DNA from 2 places in the Comamonas sp. MYb396 genome. Region 1 is predicted to be linked to the other one. Evidence: riboswitches for the same ligand, from Rfam matches in the RefSeq annotation. Region 1 holds a riboswitch; the other holds the start of a gene.

Region 1 (5,053 bases):
CTCTCGCTGGGCCCGCAGCTCTTCTTGGTGGTGATGATCCCCATCATGGGCCTGCTGGCCGACAAGTTCAGCCGCAAGACGATGATGATCGCTGCGAGCCTGGCGATTGCGGTACTGGCCGTGCCTTGCTTTCACCTGCTGCTCGAAGGCAGCACCGCCGCCAAGATCTCGTCCTTGATGGTGCTGAACTTTTGTCTGGCCATGCTGCTGGGCAGCATCTACTCGATCATCCCGTCGATGTTCCACACCAGCGTGCGCTTCAAGGGCATGGCGCTGAGCTACAACCTGGCCGTGGCGATGTTTGCCGGCACCGCGCCGATGATCAACTCCTGGCTGATTGCCCAGACTGGCAATCCGGTCGTACCTGCCTACTACCTGATCGGCGCGGCAATCATCGGCCTCATCGCCCTGGTCAGCAGCCGGGACCGCACCGGTCTGCCGATGCATGGTGATCCGGTGCAATAAGGCCATGCGCTGCTGAGCGCTGTGCCAGCCCGAACGCATCCCTTCTGGATGCGTTTTTTTATGCATCAGCGGGGCAGGGCGCAGCAGGCAAGAACGCTGGCGTGCCGGCCCGCAGGGCGCCGGGCTGCGACCTATAATCATTGGCAGCCCGGGCCTTCGTCCTTCCTGCCCGGCGCTCCTCCATGAAATACAAGCTACCGCCCCTGCAGCCACTGCGCGTGTTCGAGTCCGTCTACCGCCATGGCTCCATCCGCAAGGCGGCCGACGAGCTGTGCCTGACGCCACAGGCCGCCAGCCAGCAACTCAAGCAACTGGAAAGTGCGCTGGATGTGCAGCTGTTCGAGCGCGGCGCGCGGGGCCTGGCGGCCAGCGCCGAGGCGCAGACCTTGTACCACTATGTGGAGCAGGGGCTTGATGCACTGAGCCAGGGGCTGGAAGCGCTGCGTTCCCACCACAAGGATGCGCAGTTCCATATCCAGGTCAGCCCGTATTTTGCAACCCAGTACCTGATCCGTTCGCTGCCCTCGTTCACCAAGGATTACCCGGAGCTCGACCTGCGCATCTCCATCGGCGTGGAGCTGCCTTCGTTCGATAGCAGTGATCTGGACGCAGCCATTGTCTGGGGCTACGGCGGTGTGGACCATCTCGATGAAACGCCGCTGCTCGAAGACCTCAAGGTCATCGTCGCCACGCCCCAGCTGTTGGCCGAGCACCCGGTGGAGAGCGCGCAGGATTTACCGCACCACCGGCTGATATCGCCGCTGACGCACAACAGCCTGTGGCAGGACATTTATGCGATGCTGGGCCTGGAGCCCGGCGGCAAGCATGTCAGCCCCATGCTGCTGCACACGCACGATGCGATGCTGCAGGCCGTGCTCAGCGGGCAGGGCGTGGGCCTGCTGTCCTATGTCGATGCGCTCAGCTATATCCACAGCGGCAAGCTGCTGGCTCCCTTTGGGGCCGAGCTGCTGCGCCAGTTGCCGATGGACAGAACGCCCAAGTTCCACCTCTACACCCGCCGGGGCGCGGGAGAGCGCCCGATCCAGGCGAGCTTTCGGCAGTGGCTGCTGGGCCAGCTGCGCAGCACTGACTTTATCGGCTATGCGACGCGGCTGCCTCAGGGCTGATACAGCCACTGGGGCATGCGCTGTATCGCCCAGCTGACACCGGCCTGGACGAAAAGGCGCTGCCCGGGCCTGCGGCTGGTACACTGGCTGCGCTTTGAAAAAAGCCTATCTACAGGTGCTTGTATTGCACAAGTGAAACGGGAACAAGGTCGGGAGTGCGCTCCCCCAAGCCTTGGCTGCCCCCGCAACGGTAGACAGGAAACGTAGCCGATGCGGCCCGCTCCCACGCGGGCCCAGTCACTGGGGTTGAAAGAGTGTCCACGCCTGCCAGGCAACAAGACGCCCGCACCCTGGGAAGACCGGCTACCGGGTCAGCGCCTGCGCTGCACCGCCTGTAAGCCCGGAGACCGGCCTGTTCCTAGTCGCAGTGCGCGCTGTGCCTCTGGCCAGCACGTGCTCTCTCAACTGTCTGCGGGGTGTGGACGGCGGTTCTTCGCGCGACCCCGTCTTGGGGGGTGACCGCGTGCAGTGCAGCCCCCGCATCAGGCAGTTAGCGCCTTTTGTTCAAATGACTGCAGTTCCTTTTCCGAAAAACCGGCTCCTGGCTGCCCAGCGGCTCTCTTCCTCCCTGCGCCTCGTTGGCAGCTCCTGTGTTCTGTGCCTGCCCGCCTTGGGCATCGCAGTGGCCCATGCCCAAGAAGCCTCACTGCCCGAAGTGGTGGTGAGCGACCAGCGCAGCGAGCCCAATGCGCTCCAGCTGCCTTCGACCTCGGCCAGCAAGCTAGCCGTGCCGCTGCAGGACCTGCCCGCCAGTGTCAGCTCGGTCTCGGCCGTGCAGGTGCAAGAGCGTGCCGACTACAAGGTGGTCGATGCCGTGGGCCGCAGCGTGGGCCTGAGCGCCAATGGCACCCCTGGCAATGGCGGGCTGTCGTTCTCCAGCCGGGGCTTTACCGGTGTCAACTCGGTAGGTGTGGCCGAAGACGGGCTGAGCCTGGGGGTTGCAGCCGGCACCGTGGCCTATCCTAATTCCAGCTGGGGTTACGAGCGCTTTGATGTGCTGCGCGGCCCCGCATCGCTGATGTACGGCAGCGGCACCATGGGCGCCACGGTGAACGCGGTGCGCAAGGAACCCAGCCGCATCACATCGACCGAGGTGCTGCTGGGCGCCGGCTCCCACGGCTCGGCCCGTGCGGGCCTGGGCAGCACCGGCGCGCTGGGCGACAGCCTGAGCTACCGCCTGGATGTCTACGGCGATCGCAGCGATGGCGAGCGCCAACTGGGCAACAGCGACAGCAAGAAGATCATGAGCGCCATCCGCTGGCAGGCGAGCAGCGATCTGCGCCTGGACCTGACGGCCGATGTCAGCGACCAGCGGCCCGAGCGCTACTTTGGCACCCCGGTGGTCGATGGCAAGCCGGTGGCGGCGCTGCGCGACCGCAATTTCAACTTTCTTGACAGCGACATCCACTACAAGGACCAGCGCTACAAATTGAAGGCCGAGTGGAATGTGAGCGAGGCACTGGTGCTGCGCAACGAGACCTACCACATGAAGGCCGACCGCCACTGGAAGAACATCGAAGGCTATGACTACGATGCCAGCACGCGCATGGTTCACCGCTACGACTACCTGGAGATCGGCCACGACTTGGAGCAAAGCGGCAACCGCCTGGGCGCCGTGTTCAAGCCCGGCCAGCATGAGATAGCGATGGGCTGGGATGTATCGCAGGCCAAGTTCACTGCGCTCAACAGCTCGCCCTATACCGGTGAATCCGATGTGCCGCTGACTGGCGGCACCAGTGGCTACTGGGACAGCCCGGACCCTTACAAGCCGCGCATGACCTCGCGCATCCGCCAAAACGCCTTCTACCTGGAAGACGCCTGGAAGCTGGGCGAGCAGTGGCTGCTGATGGCCGGCCTGCGCCGTGACCTGTATGACTTTGACCGCATGGACCTGCTGAGCCAGGCCCGCTTTGACAAGACCCTGGGCGGCACCTCCTGGCGCCTGGGCCTCACGCACAAGCTGGACCAGAACACCAGCATCTATGCCCAGGTCAGCACCGGCCATGACCCCGTCAACAGCCTGCTGTCGCTGACCCAGTCGCAAACCGGCTTTACATTGAGCAAAGGCCGCCAGGTGGAAGTGGGCATCAAGCAGCAGCTGCCCAATGGCCAGGGCGAATGGACCCTGGCGGTCTTCGATATCCAGAAGAAGGACATCATCACGCGTGATCCGGACCGGCCAGCGCTGTCGATCCAGGGCGGCAAGCAGTCGTCCAAGGGGATCGAGCTGGCAGGCAGCTGGCGGGCCACCAAGGCCTGGCGCTTTGAGGGCAACCTGGCCTATGTGGATGCCCAGTTTGACGAGCTGCTCGAAGGCGCCACGGCCATTGACCGCGCCGGCAACCAGCCGGCCAATGTGCCGCGCTACACGGCCAATGCCTGGGCCCATTACCAAACGGGTGACTGGCGTGCATCGCTGGGCCTGCGCCATGTCGCCAGCCGCTACACCAGCAATGCCAATACCGCGCAGCTGCCCGCCTACACGGTGGTCGATGCGGTACTGGGCTGGAACCTGAACCGCAGCACCACCTTGAACCTGGTTGGCCGTAACCTGACCAACAAGCGCTATGCTGCATCGTCCTACGGCTCGCAATGGCTGATGGGTAACGCCCGCAGCTTTGAGCTGATGGCCCATCTGCGTTTCTGAGCAAGGCCCAGGCATGACACCACGCGCGTTTAGGTACTTTCAGCATGCGTTGGCGGCGGCGGCCGCCGTCGCGCTGCTGGGTTGTGACCAGCCCGCTGGGCAGGGCGCCACCGGCGGCACAGCACCGGCCACGGTGGCTGCTGCGCCTGCGGCCGATCCAGGCCTGCGGGCCACCCCTCTCGTGATCGATGTCTGCGGCCAGCCCCAGCGCTATGACCGGGTGCCCCAGCGCGCCATCACGCACGATGTGAACATCACCGAGATGTTCCTGTTTCTGGGCCTGGGGCCCAGGCTGGTCGGCTACTCAGGCATACCGTCGCGCAAGGAGATCAGCCCTGAGCTGATGGCCCAGCTGGCCCAGGTGCCCAAGCAGTCGTCGCAGGACATGAACCTGGAAAACATGCTGGAGGCCCGCGCCGACTTCGTCTTTGGCGGCTGGAGCTATGGCTTTCGGCCGGGCGGGGTCACGCCCGAGCTGCTGGCCAAGCATGGCGTGGCCAGCTATGTGCTGTCCGAGTCCTGCATCCACGTGCAAAAGCGCGAGCGTGTGGCGCTGGGCGATACCTTGGCGGACCTGCGCAATGTGGCGCGCATCTTTGACATTGAGCCCCAGGCGCAAGGGCAGATTGACAAATTGCAGGCCTCGATTGACCAGCTGGCCGCGCAGATGCAAGGCAACAGGCAGCAACCGCGCGTCTTTGTGTTTGACAGCGGTGAGAAGATTCCCACCACGGTGGGTGGTTTTGGCATGCCCCAGGCCATGATCGATGCCGCCGGCGGCAGCAATATCTTTGCCGACATCGCCAGCAACTGG
Region 2 (5,053 bases), on a different contig from region 1:
TGACGAAGGCAAGGACGTGCTGTTCTTCGTGGACAACATCTACCGCTACACGCTGGCCGGTACCGAAGTGTCCGCGCTGCTGGGCCGTATGCCTTCGGCCGTGGGCTACCAGCCTACGCTGGCCGAAGAAATGGGCCGTCTGCAAGAGCGTATCACCTCGACCAAGGTGGGTTCGATCACCTCGATCCAGGCCGTCTACGTGCCAGCGGACGATTACACCGATCCATCGCCAGCAACGACCTTCGCTCACTTGGACTCCACCGTGGCGCTGTCGCGTGACATCGCTTCGCTGGGTATCTACCCTGCGGTGGACCCACTGGCTTCGACCAGCCGCCAGCTGGACCCCCAAGTGGTGGGTGAAGAGCACTACTCGGTAGCCCGCCAAGTGCAGGGTACCCTGCAGCGCTACACCGAACTGCGCGACATCATTGCGATTCTGGGTATGGACGAACTGGCTCCCGAAGACAAGCTCGTCGTGGCCCGCGCTCGCAAGATCCAGCGTTTCCTGTCGCAGCCTTTCCACGTTGCTGAAGTGTTCACGGGCGCTCCAGGCAAGTACGTGCCGCTGTCGGAAACCATCCGCGGCTTCAAGATGATCGTCAACGGCGAGTGCGACCACCTGCCCGAGCAAGCCTTCTACATGGTTGGCACGATCGACGAAGCCATCGAGAAGGCGAAGAAGATCTAAGCTTTGCAGAACGGGCTGCAGCACGCAGCCCTGCTCGCGAACTAGTTTCTTTTTCACTCTGAGGATCAAAGATGAACACCTTCCACGTTGATGTGGTCAGTGCTGAAGAATCCATCTTCTCCGGCGAAGCCCGCTTTGTGGCTTTGCCTGGTGAAATGGGCGAACTCGGTATCTACGCCCGCCACACGCCGTTGATCACCCGCATCAAGCCGGGTTCGGTGCGCATTGAGAAGGCCGACGGCGGCGAAGAGTTCATCTTCGTGGCTGGTGGCATTCTCGAAGTGCAACCCGACTGCGTGACCGTGCTGTCCGACACCGCTGTGCGCGGCAAGGACCTGGACGAGCAAAAAGCGGTTGAAGCCAAGCAAAAGGCTGAAGAAGCCCTCAAGAACGCCAAGGGCGAGCTTGACCTGGCCAAGGCCCAATCCGAGCTGTCCGTCATGGCCGCCCAGATTGCCGCCCTGCAAAAATACCGCAAGAAGCGCTGATCCGCTGTTTGCGCAACTGCCACAGGAAAACCACCGCATGCGGTGGTTTTTTTACGTCCGTAGCGGATGGGTCGGAGTGGAGCTGGTCTGCAGCACCTGCTGCATATGGAGGGTTTGCCACAGCGGGTCGGCATCCTGGTGCAGGCTGACAAAGCCCTGGCGCTGCCAAAAGGCCTGTGCGCCCGGCAAAAAAGGATGCGTGTGCAGGTAGAGCCGCTGCACACCCTGCTGCAGCGCCCGCTGCCGCAGCTGCGCGAACAGTTCGCCAGCCAGGCCTTGGCGGCGCCAGGCCGGGTCCACATACAGGCGCACCACCTCGGCGGTGCCTGCGCTGGGCACCGCCAGGTGGGCAAAGCGCCCGTCATAGGCGCGGTAGGCGATGCTGCCGATGATGCGGTCGCCCTGCCAGGCCGCCAGCATGCAGCCGCCGGGCGGTGCATAGACCGAGGCAAAGTCGCGCAGATCGGCCTGCGGTGTGCTGGTATCGACCCGATCGCCAAACATGGCCTGGCGCGCCGCCTGCAAAAAGGCTGCCACCGGCGCGAGATGGTCAACGCGGCGGATGCCGTATGCGCTGGGTGTAGTGGGTGGGTGGTTCATGGCCATCAAACGGCCTGCAGCTTAGCATGCAGGCGCTGTAAATCGGCTACAGTACAGCCACTTTGGTTTCGCAAGAACATGCGCACGGCAGGGTGCCGGGGCATGAGGGAATCCAGGGAGCGCGAGCCGGCAGCCAGCGCCCCAAACGGAACTGCCCCCGCAACTGTAGGCCGCGAGCAGGCCATCCATGCGCCACTGAACTGCGGTTCGGGAAGGCGATGGTCTGCGCAGACCGGCCAGTCAGGAGACCTGCCAAGGTTATGCATTCACAAGCCACTGGCAAGCCCCCGGTTTGCACAGAGAAACAGGCATGCCACCGGTTGTGCGCGCTGCAAGGCGAACGACGCAAACGCCGCTGCGGCAAACCCATTCATGGCGGATGTGCGTGTGTTTTGATCATGACCGGCGGGGTGTCCGGGCGGTGAGCAGCGTCTCGTCTGCGCAAGGCTGTCCTGGCTCCACCGGGCAGCAGCCCGCACCGGATCGGCTCGCACGGCCCGCATGCCCAGCCTCTACCTGGAGAGACGATTCCGATGCCTGTTCGCCGTTTTGCGCTGCCTGCCCTGTTGGCTGCCTGTGTATTCATGCCGCTGTCCGCCTGGGCCGCCCCTTATCCGATGCAGCTGCACAACTGCGGCTACGAGGTCTCTCTCAAGCAGGCGCCCGCCTCGGTCGTCACCATCGGCCAGGCCGGCACCGAGATGCTGTATGCGCTGGGTCTGGGCGACAAGCTGGTGGGCACCTCGCTGTGGTTCAATGCCGTGCTGCCCCAGTTCAAGGCCATCAATGACAAGGTGCCACGCCTGGCGGACAACGACCCGAGCTTTGAGTCGGTGATCGGCAAACGCCCGGCGCTGGTGGTGTCGCAGTTCGAGTGGATGGTCGGCAAGGACGGCGTCGTGGGCACGCGCGAGCAGTTCCATGACCTGGGCATTGCCACCTATGCGATGCCCTCCGACTGCGAAGGCAAGAACAACCTCAAGGGCGCCGATGGCACCCGCACCGCGGCCTACGATGTGCAGGCGCTCTACAAGAGCATCACCCAACTGGCGCAGCTCTTTGATGTGCAGCCCCAGGGTGAGCGCCTGGTCAAGGACCTGCGCGAGCGCCAGGCCAAGGCGGTCGCCAAGGTCCAGGCCGCGCAGCAGCCCCATCTGACGGCTGCGCTGTGGTTCTCCAGCGCCGATCTGGCCATCGACCCCTACATGGCGGGCAAGAACGGGGTTGCCGGCTACATGCTGCAGACCTTGGGCCTGCGCAATATCGTCGACTCGTCCGAAGAGTGGCCCACCGTGGGTTGGGAAACCATTGCCAAGGCCAATCCATCGATCCTGGTGATCGCCCGCATGGACCGCCGCCGCTTCCCTGCGGACGACTACCAAAAGAAGCTCGAGTTTCTGAAGCAGGACCCGGTCACCCAGCACATGGATGCCGTCAAGAACAACCGCATCGTCATTGTCGATGCCGATGCGCTGCAAGGCTCGATCCGCTTGGTCGATGGCATGGAGCAGATCAGCGATGCGGTACGCAAGCTCGGCCCGGCGGCCGCGCGTTGATCAGCCGCTGATGCAAGGCCTTGCATGATGGTGGCAACGGCATCAGCGCGCCCATCGGCGCTGCGCAGGCCGCTGCATGGGGCCGCCTGGTGCCTGGGCGCGGCACTGGCGCTGCTGCTGAGCGTGGCGCTGGGCATCGCCGTTGGCGAGACGGCGCTGTCGCCCAGCCTGGTGCTGCAGGTGCTGGCCAACAAGCTGGCAGGTGCCAGCTATGCCATCGATCCCATCAGCCAGGGCATTGTTTGGAACTACCGCCTGCCCCGGGCGCTGGTGGCGGCCAGCTGCGGCGCTGGCCTGGCGGTCTCGGGCGTCATTTTGCAATCGCTGCTGCGCAATGCGCTGGCCGAGCCCTATTTGCTCGGCATCTCGGCCGGGGCCTCCACCGGCGCAGTGCTGGTGACTGTCGTCGGCATTGGTGCGGGCGCCATATCGATGACCGTGGGCGCCTTTTTTGGCGCGCTCTGCGCGTTTGCACTGGTGGCCCTGCTGGCCCATGCCGCCGGCAGCGGTGGCCTGCGCAACAGCGGCCAGATTGTGCTGGCCGGCATTGCCGGCTCGCAGCTGTTCAATGCACTGACCTCGCTGATCATCACCAAGTCGGGCAGCGCCGAGCAGGCCCGGGGCATCATGTTCTGGCTGCTGGGCAGCCTGAGCGGCGTGCGCTGGCCCGATACCGTGCTGACGGCCTGCATCGCGATCACCGGCCTGCTGCTGTGCCTGCTGCATACGCGCGCGCTCGATGCCTTCAGCTTTGGCAGCGAATCGGCGGCCGCGCTGGGCGTGCCGGTGCGCCGGGTGCAACTGGTGCTGCTGCTGGCCGCTGCGCTGATGACGGCCGTCATGGTCTCCATCGTCGGCGCGATCGGCTTTGTTGGCCTGGTCATTCCGCATGCCGCGCGCATGCTGGTCGGCGTCAGCCACGGCCGCCTGGTGCCCGCCAGCGCGATGATGGGTGCGGTGTTTCTGATCGCCGCCGATGTGCTCTCGCGCACCCTGATCCGGGGCCAGGTGCTGCCGATTGGCGTGATCACCGCCCTGGTCGGCGCGCCAGTATTTGCCTGCATTCTGCTCAAAAGCCAGCGGAGGCGCGGATGACGGCGGAACCGGTAACCGCTGCGGATCAGCCGGTGTTGCAGGCCTGCGCGCTGGGCCTGCGCCTGCAAGGCCGGCCGGTTGTCGAGCAGGTCAGCTTGCCGGTGCAGCGCCAGGAGATGCTGGGCTTGATTGGCCCCAATGGCTCGGGCAAGTCTAGCCTGCTGCGCTTGCTGGCCGGTGTGATCCGGCCCAACGAGGGCCAGGTGCTGCTGCAGGGCCAGCCGCTGCACAAGATGGGGCGCCGCGCCATTGCGCGCGAGCTGGCCCTGGTGGCGCAGATGGCCGAGACGCAGGATGCCATCAGCGTTGAAGACGCGGTGGCGCTGGGGCGCACGCCCTGGCTCTCGGCGCTGCAGCCTTTTGCCGCGCAGGACTGGGAGGCCGTGCAGCAGGCCCTCGATGCCGTGGGCATGGCGGACCGCCGCCACAGCGCCTGGCACAGCCTCTCGGGTGGCGAGCGCCAGCGTGTGCACATCGCACGCGCGCTGGCGCAGCAGCCCGGTGTGCTGCTGCTCGATGAGCCCTGCAACCACCTCGATATCCACCAGCAGCTGTCGCTGATGGCCTTGATCCGCAGCCTGCCCGTCACCAAGGTCGTGGCCCTGCATGACCTGAACCAGGCGCTG

The links. A riboswitch is a leader RNA that binds a small molecule or an ion and turns the genes downstream of it on or off. The one in region 1 is predicted to bind cobalamin.
Region 2: it holds a riboswitch for cobalamin, as region 1 does, so the genes downstream of both, WH265_RS19695 (ABC transporter substrate-binding protein) here and WH265_RS00070 (TonB-dependent receptor) in region 1, are expected to answer to the same signal.

The regions. Positions count from the first base shown of each region.
Region 1 covers NZ_JBBGYU010000001.1:14,937-19,989, reverse strand. Annotated here, with positions in the region: gene WH265_RS00080 (MFS transporter) at 1-465, shown strand, start outside; gene WH265_RS00075 (LysR substrate-binding domain-containing protein) at 648-1,592, shown strand; cobalamin riboswitch at 1,689-1,962, shown strand; gene WH265_RS00070 (TonB-dependent receptor) at 2,215-4,239, shown strand; gene WH265_RS00065 (ABC transporter substrate-binding protein) at 4,253-5,053, shown strand, end outside.
Region 2 covers NZ_JBBGYU010000009.1:138,943-143,995, forward strand. Annotated here, with positions in the region: gene atpD (F0F1 ATP synthase subunit beta) at 1-688, shown strand, start outside; gene WH265_RS19685 (F0F1 ATP synthase subunit epsilon) at 760-1,176, shown strand; gene WH265_RS19690 (GNAT family N-acetyltransferase) at 1,228-1,776, opposite strand; cobalamin riboswitch at 1,823-2,047, shown strand; gene WH265_RS19695 (ABC transporter substrate-binding protein) at 2,310-3,332, shown strand; gene WH265_RS19700 (FecCD family ABC transporter permease) at 3,357-4,427, shown strand; gene WH265_RS19705 (ABC transporter ATP-binding protein) at 4,424-5,053, shown strand, end outside.